Regions from separate parts of the Bacillus sp. K7 genome, predicted to be linked through region 2. Evidence: predicted binding sites of a transcription regulator. Region 2 holds the regulator's gene; the other holds the start of a gene.
The links. Region 2 encodes LexA, which represses DNA repair genes until DNA is damaged. Its sites were predicted from a motif close to CGAACATATGTTCG; they were not measured.

Region 1 (7,258 bases), 600 kb from region 2:
ACGTTGCAATGCCGAGGCCGATCGGCGGTATACAAATGGCGACGGCAATCGGTCCCATAATTTCATAGTTTCCTTCTCCGATCATGGCCGATCCAAACAGAAATGCCACTTTGTTTACGGGACCGCCCATATCAAATGAGATCATCGCACCTAAAATCAATGCCAGCAGGATGGAGCTCGACCCTTTCATACCTGCCAGCCATACCGTTAAAGATTCGAAAATTTGGGCTACAGGTGCGCCGATCAAACACACAAACGCCAAACCTACAATCAGTGATGCAAACACCGGGATAATAATAATCGGCATAATCGGCTGGATTGCTTTTGGAACTTTTAATTTTTTGATCCTGAGGGCAGCATACCCGGCCAAAAATCCGGCAATGATACCGCCGAGGAAACCGGCGCCGCTTGCGCTGTCATAAAAACTTCCAGTCGCTGCAATATATCCGCCGATCATCCCAGGCACAAGCCCCGGTTTATCAGCGATACTATAGGCGATATACCCGGCTAATATCGGAATCATGAACAAAAATGAAGCACTGCCGATCTGTTCAATCGTTTTCCAGAAAGAATCATCCGGAACGACTAAGCCTTTTGGCGTTTTTTCACCCCCAAGCGTTAATGCAACCGCTATCAATAAACCGCCGACTACAATGAAAGGAACCATAAACGAAACACCGTTCATCAAATGTCGGTAAATCGGATTTTGTTTCTTCTCCTGTTGATTGGTTGATACCGGGTTTGAAGCGGGATGGTAGACCGAGATATTCCCGCTAAGTGCTTTTTGAATCAATTCTTCCGGTTTGCGAATGCCGTCCTGAACCCCGACAGACAGCAATTTTTTGCCTATAAACCGGTCTTTGTTTACCGAGCGGTCTGCCGCAATAATGATCGCGTCCGCTTCCCGAATGTCCTCCGCGGTTAGCTCATTTTCCACTCCGATTCCGCCCTGGGTCTCGACTTTGATGGAAACGCCTAATCTGTCGGCAGCTTTTTGCAGATTTTCCGCTGCCATATACGTATGGGCAATTCCGTTCGGACAAGAGGTTATCGCCAACAGTTTCATATACATCCTCCTTTACACTATGAATCATAAGATCTTGTCTCAACTGTATACTGAAATCAGGCTGTAAAAATGGCTTTATTTTACCGTTAATTTCGGAAATAAAGGCATTTTTCCTTATAAACAAAAAAAGCAAGGAATCAATCCCTGCTTTAATAATCCAAATAAGATAAAAATGTCATGATGTCTGTTTCTTTCGTCAGCTTCTGGACGAAAGCCGGCTGCTCACTGAGATATGAAAGCTCACGAAACAGCTGCTTTGTCATATTTTGATCCTCGTGTTTGACAGCGAGCATAAAAACAAGCGATACTTTCTCATTTCCCCAATCAAGCGGTTCTTTTAATGTGGCAATCGCGATGGCTGATTGTTTGATATATTTAACGTTTGCATGAGGAATGGCTATGCCTGCCCCGATATTTGTCGCCGCCATTTTCTCCCTCATTACCGCATGAACCGCATACTCTTTTTCAACATAGCCTTTCTCAAACAAAGCAATCGACAGCTGTTCAATTAACTTGTAGCGGTGCTCTGCTTCTTGCTGCAAAAATACCAAAAAAGGCGTCGTATTGTTCAGCATTTGAAATGTTTTGTTTTCGCGTTGCGATTTTTCAAGCTGATCGACAAATACGTTCAATTCTTTCTCATCGCCAGGCTCTAAAAGCGGTGATACAACAATGTGAGGAATCGTTATATATTCCAAAGCAACGGTGGAGATGACAAGATCAATATCCTCATGTTTTTTTATAAAGTCCGCTAAATCCGATTTTGCGATACAAGCCATGACAGCGATTTGATGACATTTCCGTTCAATTTTCGTCCGCAGCAATTGTGACATCCCAATGCCCATGTGGCAGACGATGATCGCCTTTTTACGCGTCTCGCTGCTGTGATGCATTCGTTCGATCGCCGCCTGAAAATGCAGTGTCAAATATGCCGCCTCTTCCTCGGGAATAGGAAGATCAAACGTTTGATTGATGTCTTCCAAAACGTCAATGATCAGGTGAAACAAATAAGGATACATCTTTTTGATGTCATAAAGCATAGGATTTGATACAGAAAGATCGTAGCTCAGCCGTTGTAACACAGTATTCAAATGAATGCTCAATCCGTTAATCAAATCCTGGTCTTTGTGAAAATCCAGCATTTTCAGCTCTGAAACACGATGGATTAAATGCCTTACCACCTTAGGAAGCACAGCGTTTTCAAGGGTCTCTTCTTGCTGCTGTAAGTGATAACGAACTTTCCCGCCCAATATATGTAATGTTAAATACACGGCTTCTTCTTCAGGAAAACGGATGGCAAAAACCGGCTCAAGCCGTTGTAAACAAGCAAGAGTCCATTGATATTCTTTCTTCCTTTTTACGGCCGCCATTTCTTTTGGGGACAACGAGATCGGCTGTTTCATTTTGATCCGGCGAACCATGAACAAAGTATGCAGCAGCAAATTCTCAAATGTTTCATCTGCAAAATAGAGAGAATGCTTTTTTTGTAATGCTTTGATTTCTTTCGTCACAAAGTCGACTTCATAACTTAAAAACTGGCTTTTCATAAATCGGCTTGCAAACTCGGTGCTTTCAATCAAATCAGATATTCTTGCCAGTGCTTTTCTTTTATTTTTTTCGTTCCCTTCAACTTTTAATCCAAGCCGCTGCCTCGAAACCAGTGTGAGATCAAATCGCTTCAGCCACTCCTCTATCGCACATAGATCCTTTTTAATAGAAGATCGATTGACAAAATGCTGAGCGGCCATTTCTTTTGCGGAAACAGGCTTTACATTCATTAATAAGTCATAAGCCATTTGCAGCATTCTTTCTTCATCTGTCCGCCGCCTAGAATGGACATGTACTGTATGTAATTGTTGGCTTAACCAAGCCCTTTCCTGTTCCTCTATATGTAAAAAGACGCCTAACCCTGGTTTCCGAATGAGCTGGGCATGAGAATGTTCATTGAGATAATCCTCGATCGCTTTCAAGTCATTCCTGATCGTTTTCTCAGAACACTGTACCCTGTCTGCGAAATCTTGCACAACTAAATAGTCATCAGGTTCAGATAACAACAGATACAAAATCTCTTTTTGTCTTGTATTCATGTATTTCATCTGTTTTCTATCCTTCCTGTCAGTATCCGCTTGAACAAATGATAGTAAAAGTATACTATAAATGTAACCGTTTACATTATAACGTAACATCATAGAGTCAAAAGTTTTGTTTTTTACCGAAGGTTCCGGAAAAAGCGATTTTTATGTTTTGGAGTGTTCTATGATCCAGTTCGTAACCCGCTTCCCATTTCAATTTAATAGAATAAGAAACGCTCAGACATGGTGCTATCCTTCGTCTTAATACGCCTAAATCATCGACTAAGTCAACACAATAAAAAACGGCTAGAAACGTTATAACAACGCTTCTAACCGCCGTGTATGATTCCGACTGGGCTCGAACCAGCGACCTCTACCCTGTCAAGGACGAGACACGTATTCTGATTAATCATTAACAATCCTAAATAATTGCCTAAACCCTTGCCATATAAGGGTTCATGAGATTTAGTTTCCTGACTGATATTTGTTGTGGTTTTTAAAGTTTTTGTGACTCGATGGTGACACCAAAACATATAGACTGCCTACATCTTAATGAAAATAATGAGTTTAAGGCTTTATAATCTTTTTCTTCAAAAGAAACAGTTACACTATCTACTTTTTCAGAGTCTGCGAACATAAAGGTTGTTTGGCGAAATTTAACTTCTCTAGGCCCAATTATGTTAAATATACAGTCCAGGACTTTAAAACAGTCTATATCTATCCCATTTTCCCTATGGTTTTTGACACTTACAGTTATAAAACCATCGCTTATTGTAAATCTTGCTTTTTGCGGTGACATATTATGTCGCTTACAGTATGACTTAATAGCTGCTTTGAAGTAATCTTTCGAATCCATTGGTGCCCTCCTTCTCTCCCCCTTGCGATAACAAGAATACCAATCCATATTTTAACATACTGTAACATGTCAATATGTTAGGTTAATCCTCAAATTGAGGATTTACTCTTAGGGTGTAAACGTTACTTACTCCCTTTATATACAATATATAGAGTGCCTAAGAATCGTATTTAGTTAAGGGTGTATACACTATGTAAATACGCCTGTTGCAAACTAAACTAAAAAAAGGATAGACAATTTGTCCATCCCTCAAAGCTTATAACCTATGCACATGCAGCAATCATTGCTACATCACAAACAACTCCACAAGTGAAACCAGCTGGAGCATTAATCAAACCGACAACCCCACAATAGTTGACGCAAGCCAATAAACCTAGCGCTCCACAGGCAAAATTCTTTCCCCAAACACTAAAACCATTTGTGTGGAAGTCCCCCTCCTGAAGACCATCTGAATTTTTCCCATAAATTTTAAAAGAGTTATCATTATCTTGGATCAATACATCGAGTTCATCAGAATCGCCATTAAAATCTTTTGGCATTCCTAATAAGCTAAAATTAAAAAATTCTTTAGTATCTTTGCTATAACCCAAAGTATAAATTATGGAATCGCCTTCTTCATTTTTATAAGCCCCATAAACAAATTCTAAATCAGATTTTGCACCTTCTTTATCAACTTGAGCGCCTTTGAATAAAAGACTCTTATCCTTTAAATCTACCTTTTTGTATCCGGCATTTTTGTATTCTTCAATGTACTTTTTAAACGTTTCTTTCTTATCTAGAGCTATTTGCTCTACATTTTTTACCTCTTGCTCACTAAGTACTTCAGTTTCGACATTGTAAACATTTTTAATTTCCTCGATGATTTGTTCTCTGTCTCTCTCTTTCGAACAAGTTGTACATTCTGTTTTGGCATTACTTCCATTTCCAATCGCTAAAGCATTTATTGGCATGATAGATACTATAGCAATTAAAAACATCAGCACAAACCTTTTCATACACTTTCCTTCCTTTCCAAAATATATTTAAAATACGCAAAAACGTATTTTAATCCTTACTATCATCTATCCAAACATCTCCAATCTTTGAATAGAAATATTTTAAAGTAAAACCTAAAGCAATTCCAAAGATCACAAATCCAATTGAGAAAATAAGAAATTCAACGGTAAATACAGGCTTGCCTTTTAAATAACCTATTAACAGTTGTCCAAGAACAAACACCACTGACATTCCTGTCGTAATTAGAGGTAAACTTCTAACCCATGTTGTAAAATTCTTTTTCATTTGTTCGATAGTTAATTTTCTTTTTGCCATTTTCATCACCTCTTTAATAATTAGGTTAACACAAACTCTTTTTCCAAAAAAATGAATATTACGAATCAAATTCTATACAACTTCGTTACTTATTTTCTATTTTAAGATTGAGACATTCTACATATTAATAGGTCTTACTTCTGCGCCACTCTCACAATTGATAATAGCCTAAGTAATGTTTTATCTTTGAGTACTGTTTGACATGTTTACAGTAGTATGTTATACCTTTCCAGGTTCACAACGAACCTCACAAATTTCTTTGTTATTTGTCTTGACTTTTCTTTTGATCTTTTGCTTGATTGGTTGAGACTGTGGACAACGGCTGGACAAGTTGTCTGCCTGAATTTGCTTGTAAAAAAATAAACAAACTCAGGCAGGCGACTGAAACTTGATTGTATATCCACTTGTGGTATCCGTGTGTTCACCCTATTTGCCGTTGGTTATTCCCCAAACAAGCCTACTGTGTCAAGTGTCCCTAACAGGTTCAGAAAACGGAAAATTCCGTTCTACTCGCTGAAACCCTTGATGATTCCGACTGGGCTCGAACCAGCGACCTCTACCCTGTCAAGGTAGTGATTACCTTCTGAACTGTTATTTTTATTTCTGACAAATACTTATCCATCAAGGGATTTCGAAATAGATGTCTGATCCCTTCTGAATAAAAATATTAATTGTTGGCAGGTTTGGGCAACAACTCGCCAACAATTTCCCATTAAAAACCAATGAGCAAATTCACAGGCTTACCAGTATTTTCTCCGTTGATAAGTGAACATTAGTTCGTATATATTTATTCAAGGAGATGATCGGAATGAGTCAAGGAATTAACGACAAGAGATGGGAACAAAAATTCATTTTTCCCGAGCAAAGGGCTGCCCTTTTAAACAGGAAGAGAGAAGTTCAGAAGATCGAAAAACCCATTCTTGATCAATACCAGCTGGAGGAAATGGCACGCACTATTTGCGAAGCCATGGAGTTTAATTCCGCTCTGGTCATCAGTATATACAGAGACGGCTTTATTGAAGATGTAACAGGGCATGTGCATTACATAAACGAAGTCAAACAGAAGCTACATGTGAAGGATTTAAAAGGAGATACAAGGTTTATTGCATTTGATGCTCTTCTATCCGTTAGGACATATGAAGTTTGGAGATGAACATAATAAATAATTTTATAAAGTCAAATTAAAAAGAGCCTTATACTCAGGCCCCTTAATTACTATTGTTATACAATTCTCCAAAAGAAAATATTAAATAGACTTTCAATTATTTGTTAACTAATCTTGTTATTAATAATGTTTAAATTAGTACAAAGATTTTCGTAATTATGATAGACTTTCAATTATTTTATAAATTTGCAAAGCCACACTTGTGCCTGTAACAGCAGTAGGTAACCAACCAAATATTTTTTTAGCCCTTGTTCTATCGCCTTTATTTACAGCACTTTGTAATTTCATTATATTATCTTCTGCATCTTTTCTTTCGTCTTCATCTGCTATAGCATTGAGAGAATCAACTAACTGTTTAAACAACAATTGATTTTGATCGTCCCCTTCGACATTAACAGTTTGTGACGCGTTATCCCCAGTATTAAAAGGAGAGTTTGTAATCGAGCTATTGCTAATATTAATACTCCTATTATCCACGTAAAACACCCTCCCATCGTCTGAAATACCTAGTATTCCGTTTTCTATAAGATCAGGAATATTAACTTTCCAAGATAGATCTATACCAGTACTAGGTCTCTTCTCTTCGTTACAGTCTTCTTTTTTTTTATAGATTGTAGCGCATTTTGCTTAAAATCGTCTGTAAATTGAAAAACGAGGATTAAATTCTCAGGATCGTAAATATCCTCCTCTCCACACCAACAATTATATACTTCCTCTTCATCTATTGGTTCATCAAGTGGAAAAGTTTGTCCTTTATCTCCGTTAGGGCAAATCAACATTTGTAGAGG
Region 2 (7,258 bases):
CATCATTAACGTCGCGTGGCCTTTTGCTTTCGGCAAAGCTAATCTATAAATATAATCCAGCTGCCTGTACTCCACATTGCTTAAATTCATTTTTAACCGCTGATGCATATGTAAAATCGGGATTGGCTGTGTAATATATTGAATCTGTTTCTCTGTCATTTCATATCGCTGCTTTGTTAGGCTTGTCCAATGATAGTCTTGAAACAGCTCAAACATAACCGATTCCCGTCCGAAATAGTGGTTGGCAAATTCCTCTTTTATCAGGTACGTATAGTAGTGACGTTCCATCTTTTCATCCCCTTTTCCAGCAGCAAGTGATTTGCACTCTATTATACAAAAGAAGAAAAGAAAGAATTGTCTATTACTGTTAAACAGCCAATACTATTTTTGTCGGATATACAAGAAAAAGAGGATGATTTGACTCATCCTCTTTGAAAGACTTACTTATTGAGTAGTGCTTTGACTCGGTTCACTACGTTTGGAACTGAGAAGCCGTATTCATTGATGATGGTTTCACCAGGAGCGGATGCACCGAATCGGTCTATGCCGAGCACATCTCCCTCAAGTCCTGTGTATTTGCCCCATCCGAATGATGCGCCCATTTCAATTGCAAGACGTTTTTTCACATCTGCAGGAAGGACGGCGTTCTTGTATTCGATTGATTGTTTGTCAAAACGGTCCATTGATGGCATGCTGACAACAGAAACATCGATATTTTCTTTTGCCAATTCAGCCTGCGCTTCAATCGCAAGACCTACCTCAGAGCCTGAAGCGATGAGAAGAGCGTCAGGTGTTTCGCTTTTAGGTTTAGAAACGACATACGCACCTTTTTCTACTCCTGCCAATGCTTCTTCAGCTGTTTGGTCAATTGTCGGAAGGTTTTGGCGTGTCAATACAAGCGCTGTTGGCTGTTCAGTGCTTTGCACCGCGAGCTTCCATGCAGCCGCTGTCTCATTGCCGTCTGCAGGACGGATCAAGGAAAGATTAGGCATCGCACGGAGTGAAGCAAGCTGTTCAACAGGCTCGTGTGTCGGGCCGTCTTCACCAACCGCAATACTGTCATGTGTGAAGACATATGTGACAGGAAGACCCATTAATGCTGCAAGGCGAATCGCCGGACGCAGGTAGTCAGAGAAGACGAAGAAAGTTCCACCGAATACACGAAGTCCGCCATGGAGCGCCATGCCATTTAATGCTGCACCCATCGCAAATTCACGAACACCAAACCAGAAGTTTTTGCCTGAGTAATCAACCGCTGTAAAATCACCTTCATTTTTAATTGTTGTTTTGTTTGAACCCGCCAGGTCAGCAGATCCTCCAACAAAGAAAGGAATTTTTTTCGCAAGTCCGTTAAGAACTTCACCGGATGATGCACGGGATGCCAAGCTGCTTCCTTTTTCATAAACAGGAACCTCTTGATCCCAATCCTTCGGAAGCTCTCCTTTAATTGCCAGTTCAAGCTGTTCAGCAAGTTCAGGATAAACTTCTTTATATTTATTGAATTGGGCATTCCATTCTTGTTCCTTTTTCTCGCCTGACTCTTTAACCGCTTCAGCGAAATGCTCATAAACTTCTGAAGGAACGTAAAAATCTTCTTCATACGTCCACGCGTATGCTTCTTTTGTTAATTTGCTTTCCTCTTTACCAAGCGGAGCACCGTGAACACCGGATGTGCCGGCACGGTTAGGTGAACCAAATCCGATCGTTGTTTTCACTTCGATTAATGTAGGTTTCTTTTCATTTTGGCGTGCTTTTTCAATAGCCGCTGTTAATTCTTCAATATTATTTCCATCCTCAACATAAAGAACTTCCCAATTCATTGCTTCAAAACGCTGCTTCACATTTTCAGAGAATGAACGGTCGAGATCTCCATCAAGAGAAATGTCATTAGAATCGTATAATACAATCAGACGGCCAAGCTGAAGGTGGCCTGCAAGTGAAGCTGCTTCAGAAGAAATACCTTCCATTAAATCACCATCACCGCAGATACTGTATGTATAATGATCGACTACGTTAAATGAATCGCGGTTGTAAGTTTCCGCTAAATGGCGTTCAGCGATAGCCATTCCGACAGCCATGGCAATTCCCTGGCCGAGCGGACCTGTTGTCGCATCAACACCGGCAGTATGTCCGAATTCCGGATGTCCAGGTGTTTTGCTGCCCCACTGGCGGAATCCCTTAAGATCTTCGATGCTCAGATCAAACCCGCTTAAATGAAGCATGCTGTATAAAAGTGCTGATCCATGTCCGGCAGATAAAACAAAACGGTCACGGTTAAACCAGCCAGGGTTTGACGGACTTACGTTCAAAAATTTTGTCCATAGTGTGTATGCCATTGGAGCTGTCCCCATTGGCATTCCTGGGTGACCAGAATTTGCTTTTTCAATAGCGTCTATTGAGAGTGTGCGAATGGTAGCAACCGATTTCTTTTCAATTGTATCCATAAAAATCCCCTTCCTTATGTGTTGTACCCTTACATCATAAATGTCTGACGACTTTTTCTCAACTGTTTCAGCTTAAAATTGAGAGAAACTTGTTGAAATTTGTAACATAAAAGTTTTGCTTATAGTATATGCAAAAGAGGAATACGTTATTGCCGTATTCCTCCTCTATTAGTGAAGTTTATTATTTCTTTTTTCTTTTTTAAGTTTTTCTGGTGTAACATCATTGCCTTCTGGGTCAATGATTTTCACACTTTTTAATGTGTTTTTCATAGAAGAGCGAAAACCTTTCAGGTACTCTTGACGGAGCTTTTGCTGTTCGGCTTTTTCTTCTTCTGTTATAACGCCAGCTTTGGCCTTGGCAGCAAGTTCATTAATTCTGGCAATTTTTTCGTTTGAAATCATGTTAAACTCCTTTATTGCATTTTGCCTATATACTACTAGATCAAAAAGAGTTTTACAACTGATTCAATCGGTTGTATCGTCATTCTCTATGTATTCCTGAAACCGCCGGTGGACTGTCGCTTTAGACACATCATAGCCAAACCCCCTGAGCGTAGCCGCAATTTCTGCGAACGTCAGTTTATTCGCCCTTAAGCGGACAATCTCTGAGATGGGCACCTCTATTCTTTCTTTTCCGCTGTTTTCATGTTGTTTTTTCAGGTTTTTTTGCGGTTTAAAACCGTTTTTCACTGCACGTTTCATGCCCCGTTTGATTTTCATGTTGTGAATTTTCCGCTGGTACTCTTCCACAATGCTGACGATCTCCAGCACCATCGAATCAGCCTCCGATAACTCCAGTTCGCCTTTATGAGCGGTTGTATAGACTTTCACACCTTCTCTATAGATGCAATGAAGCAGTGCGATTTTTGCATTTCCCCGTCCGAGCCTAGTCTCATCCTGAACCAAAATGACATCAATTTCAGAATTCTTGATCTCATCAAGCAGCCCAAATACACCATCCCGATCCATTTCATATCCGCTTGCTTTTTCGGAAATCACTTTGACGACTTCCATGCCGTTCTCGGCCGCAATGGCCGTAAGCTCCTCCTCCTGCCGCTTTAATGACGTCTCCTGCTGTTCTTTATTTGTGCTTACGCGGGCATAAATGAGTGCTTTCATTTTTTCTATCTTTCCTCTCTATCTTACAGTTGCCAATTCATATGCATCCTGATGCTTTTTTTTCAACGGAATCACCAATTCATCTCCCGGCTGGATATCAGTCGTCTGAAGATAATTTTTATCAGCTACCCATTCAATAAAATCTTGTTTGTTCATTTTCTTTTTATCTGTTACCTGGTCAGCTATAGACCAAAGTGTATCGCCTTGCTGGACTTCTATTTTAACATACTGATTAAGCTCCTGGCCGCTGCTTGAATATGACAGCAAAAGGATAACCGCGCTCAAAATCACTGTGAACAGACCGACAAAAATAATAGATTCTTTACCCATGATCATAACCTCCGACAGGAATGTTTGTTCGCTTTTTATAATTTCAGTATATACGAACAAATGTTTCTGTCAATTGTTTTTTCGAACCTATGTTTGTACTGTCAGGAAAATCATGCTATAATCTTCTTAAAATCGACGTTTTGAGGTGCGAAAAATGACGAAGCTATCAAAAAGGCAACTTGATATCCTCAGTTTCATTAAAGCAGAGGTTAAATCAAAAGGATATCCGCCTTCCGTAAGAGAGATCGGAGAGGCTGTCGGGCTTGCGTCCAGCTCAACTGTCCACGGCCACTTGGCCCGTTTGGAAACAAAAGGGCTGATCAGACGAGATCCGACAAAACCAAGAGCAATAGAAATTCTTGATGAAGAAGTAGACATTCCGCAAAGCCAGGTCGTTAATGTACCGGTCATCGGGAAAGTCACGGCGGGATCTCCTATTACAGCAGTAGAAAATATTGAAGAATATTTTCCGCTTCCCGACCGTATGGTTCCCCCAGACGAGCATGTGTTTATGCTTGAGATTATGGGAGACAGTATGATTGATGCAGGTATTCTCGATAGGGATTATGTCATCGTTAAACAGCAAAACACAGCGAACAACGGGGAAATTGTCGTTGCGATGACAGAAGATGATGAGGCTACGGTAAAACGTTTCTATAAAGAGGATACTCACATTCGCTTACAGCCTGAAAACCCAACGATGGCACCGATCATCCTACAGAATGTCAGCATTCTAGGGAAAGTGATTGGCGTGTTCAGAACCGTCCATTAATCTATTGAACTATCAAATGATGAAATAACCCTCTCTTCCTCGATGAAGAGGGGGTTTCTTGTATAAAAAAAAGCAGGCTCGCCCTGAATTTTAGGTGCGAGCCTGAATAGGAGGAAAAAGAACATCATGTTTACACCACAATTATCCATCAATTGATTGTTGAAGTCAAGAAATATTCTTTCCTTCAGGAAACTTTTTATCAAAATGCTGTCTATCAAATATAGACGTAATCTGCTTAAAAATGTTTTATGTTTAGGTCGGGGAATGATATGGCCTCAGATATTATCGAGTGAGCGCGGCGATTAAATTAATATGAAAATTTAGCACATAGTTTAGTTAGTTCTTTTTAATGTAAAAAAACAGCTCACCTTATGATCATGAGCTTCAATCAAAATGAAAATATTGAATACCATAACTCCCTTTTACCCGAACGTTTGTACAGTTTTCCGAATGTTCTTCTGCAAAGATACGGTATCGATGAAATGGATCAATTGAAATCTTATCTTGAGCACTAAAATCAAACCAGTTGCCTCTGAATTGTTTCGTGCTCAGCGTGGTATATTGCCCGGTAAGTCCCATCCGTTGAAGTTTAAACTCAACCGAACAACTTTTAGCTCCCAAGATCGTAAACTGATAGCCTAAAAAATACTCGATAGCCGGAACATCACTTATGTTTTCCAAAACAAACGACTTAGTGTTGTCATTTAAAGTAAAATCGGTTTTGTGATCAAACTCTAATGCTGACGCATGTGTACAAATGCCTAAAAAACACGCCAAAACTGCCGTTAAAACCACTATTTTCATTTTCAATCAAACCCCTCCCTTACCATATTTTACTCTTTCCTCACGTTTATGTATATGTTCTTTGGGAAATCTCGAGGACGCTTCAATCATAAAATTTCATATGTGTTTTTTCCTGTTTATAAAACTGAAGTCTGTCTTGAAGGGTTCCAGTATGAAATTCAAATTTATGGCCGTCAAGGTCGGTAAAATAAATAGACTTTCGATCGCGTTCATTTCGTTCTCTGCCAGGGAGAATATTGACATGAAGCCTTTTTAATTTTGCTAATATGTCTTCAAATTCACGATCTTGAATAGTAAAAGCAATATGTGTATAAGATGCCTTGATGTCATTTCTCGGAATGTCAGGCTCTTCATTAAGTGCAAGCCAGATGCCATTCAAATCAAAATATGCTGTTGTTCTTCCCTTGACCAGCAGCTTGGCATCAAACACTTTGCAATAAAAATCGATCGATTTGTCCAAATGAGAAACAGAAAATAACAAATGATTGATTCCTTGTATCTCCACAATAAAATCCCCCTCTAAGGCTGATCAACCATATGTACGTTTTTGCACCAAGAAAGTTTCATGCAATAAGAAAAAAATACCAGTGTAAACAAAATCGGATTGTTTAAAATAATGACTGTTAAATGGGTTCAACTAAATTGCTTAATGTGTTTATCATTCATTACTGCAAAGGTTTTTTCATAAAAATAACAATGTAGGTGATCAAATGAAACATCTCATTGCACTAGCCTCAAAGATTGCTTTCACTCTCGCCCTTTTATATGTGATATTAGACAGGGTCTACTACGCATCGTTTTTAAGTGTGATGTTGATTGCGATTTTCTTAGGTTTTGTCTCATACCTTTCCGGTGACATGCTCGTTCTTCCAAGAACAAACAATATTACAGCTTCATTAGCTGACTTTGGACTTTCATTCGTTTTGATTTGGGTCTTTGCTTTAACCCAAACAAGAAATGATTTTTCACCGTTTGCAGCCGCTCTTCTTTCCGCTGTCTGCCTGACTGTTTTTGAATACTTTTTTCATCGGTATTTACTGAAGAATGTGCTGGATGAAACATTCCGAAATGAACTGACAGCCAGAGATAACACACTACAATATCAAACAGAAGCCGCTGATGAGATGTATCCTGACGTTACAAACGAGAAGCATGAGGAATAGGAGGCCGACTTATCGCCTCCTATTTTTCAGTAATTACTTTTCAGAAAACGGGACATTACTTCTGTAAAATCATAAAATCTCTCATTTTGAGTAACAGATCTGCTTTTTAAAGAAAAAATGCCGAACAAAGATCTTCTAAAACCTGTGCTCATTTCGATCTGGATACTCAGCCCTGTTTTTGATTTATTTGCAATGTTATTCGGACTAACGCCTGCATGCGGGTGGTCCGTACTAAGCAAGACAGCTGGAAAACCTGCATTTTGCAGTTCTTCAACTAAACCTGCAGCTCTTTCGCGATCTGTACCGCCAACTTCAATCTGCTGATCTTCTTCTGCATACCCGTGCAATGAAATGACATATTCGTGGTTTTTCGTCATCCTCAAGGCTCTGGGTTCATCAAAATGCGTGCTCGTAATATGCAGTGCAAAATTTCCTGACGATTTTAAGCCTTCAAATACATATATCGAATACTCTTTGCTCAGCTCTCTGGCTACTTCACTTGTCCCGCCTTCAATCCCTCCTCCATGAATGGCTAACACAAGGACAGGGTGTCCGGCTTCTTTCGTTACAATACGGTAATCTGAAGGCTCTTCATTGTTTTTTAATTCCTCAAAATTCTGATAGAC

Region 1: M1D98_RS06280 (YolD-like family protein) is a predicted target of LexA. The motif match lies at 6,072-6,085, and genes of this name have one in related genera.

Annotation. Positions count from the first base shown of each region.
Region 1 covers NZ_CP096406.1:1,240,778-1,248,035, reverse strand. Annotated here, with positions in the region: gene M1D98_RS06305 (fructose-specific PTS transporter subunit EIIC) at 1-1,066, opposite strand, end outside; gene M1D98_RS06300 (BglG family transcription antiterminator) at 1,216-3,162, opposite strand; gene M1D98_RS06295 (hypothetical protein) at 3,635-3,994, opposite strand; gene M1D98_RS06290 (putative immunity/bacteriocin fusion bifunctional protein) at 4,258-4,989, opposite strand; gene M1D98_RS06285 (hypothetical protein) at 5,039-5,305, opposite strand; gene M1D98_RS06280 (YolD-like family protein) at 6,114-6,458, shown strand; gene M1D98_RS06275 (hypothetical protein) at 6,627-6,947, opposite strand; gene M1D98_RS06270 (hypothetical protein) at 7,028-7,258, opposite strand, start outside.
Region 2 covers NZ_CP096406.1:1,839,354-1,846,611, reverse strand. Annotated here, with positions in the region: gene sirA (sporulation inhibitor of replication protein SirA) at 1-288, opposite strand, end outside; gene tkt (transketolase) at 441-2,444, opposite strand; gene M1D98_RS09395 (DUF896 domain-containing protein) at 2,613-2,846, opposite strand; gene M1D98_RS09390 (YneB family resolvase-like protein) at 2,910-3,563, opposite strand; gene yneA (cell division suppressor protein YneA) at 3,582-3,899, opposite strand; gene lexA (transcriptional repressor LexA) at 4,048-4,665, shown strand; gene M1D98_RS09375 (hypothetical protein) at 5,050-5,469, opposite strand; gene fosB (metallothiol transferase FosB) at 5,552-5,974, opposite strand; gene M1D98_RS09365 (YndM family protein) at 6,180-6,632, shown strand; gene M1D98_RS09360 (poly-gamma-glutamate hydrolase family protein) at 6,659-7,258, opposite strand, start outside.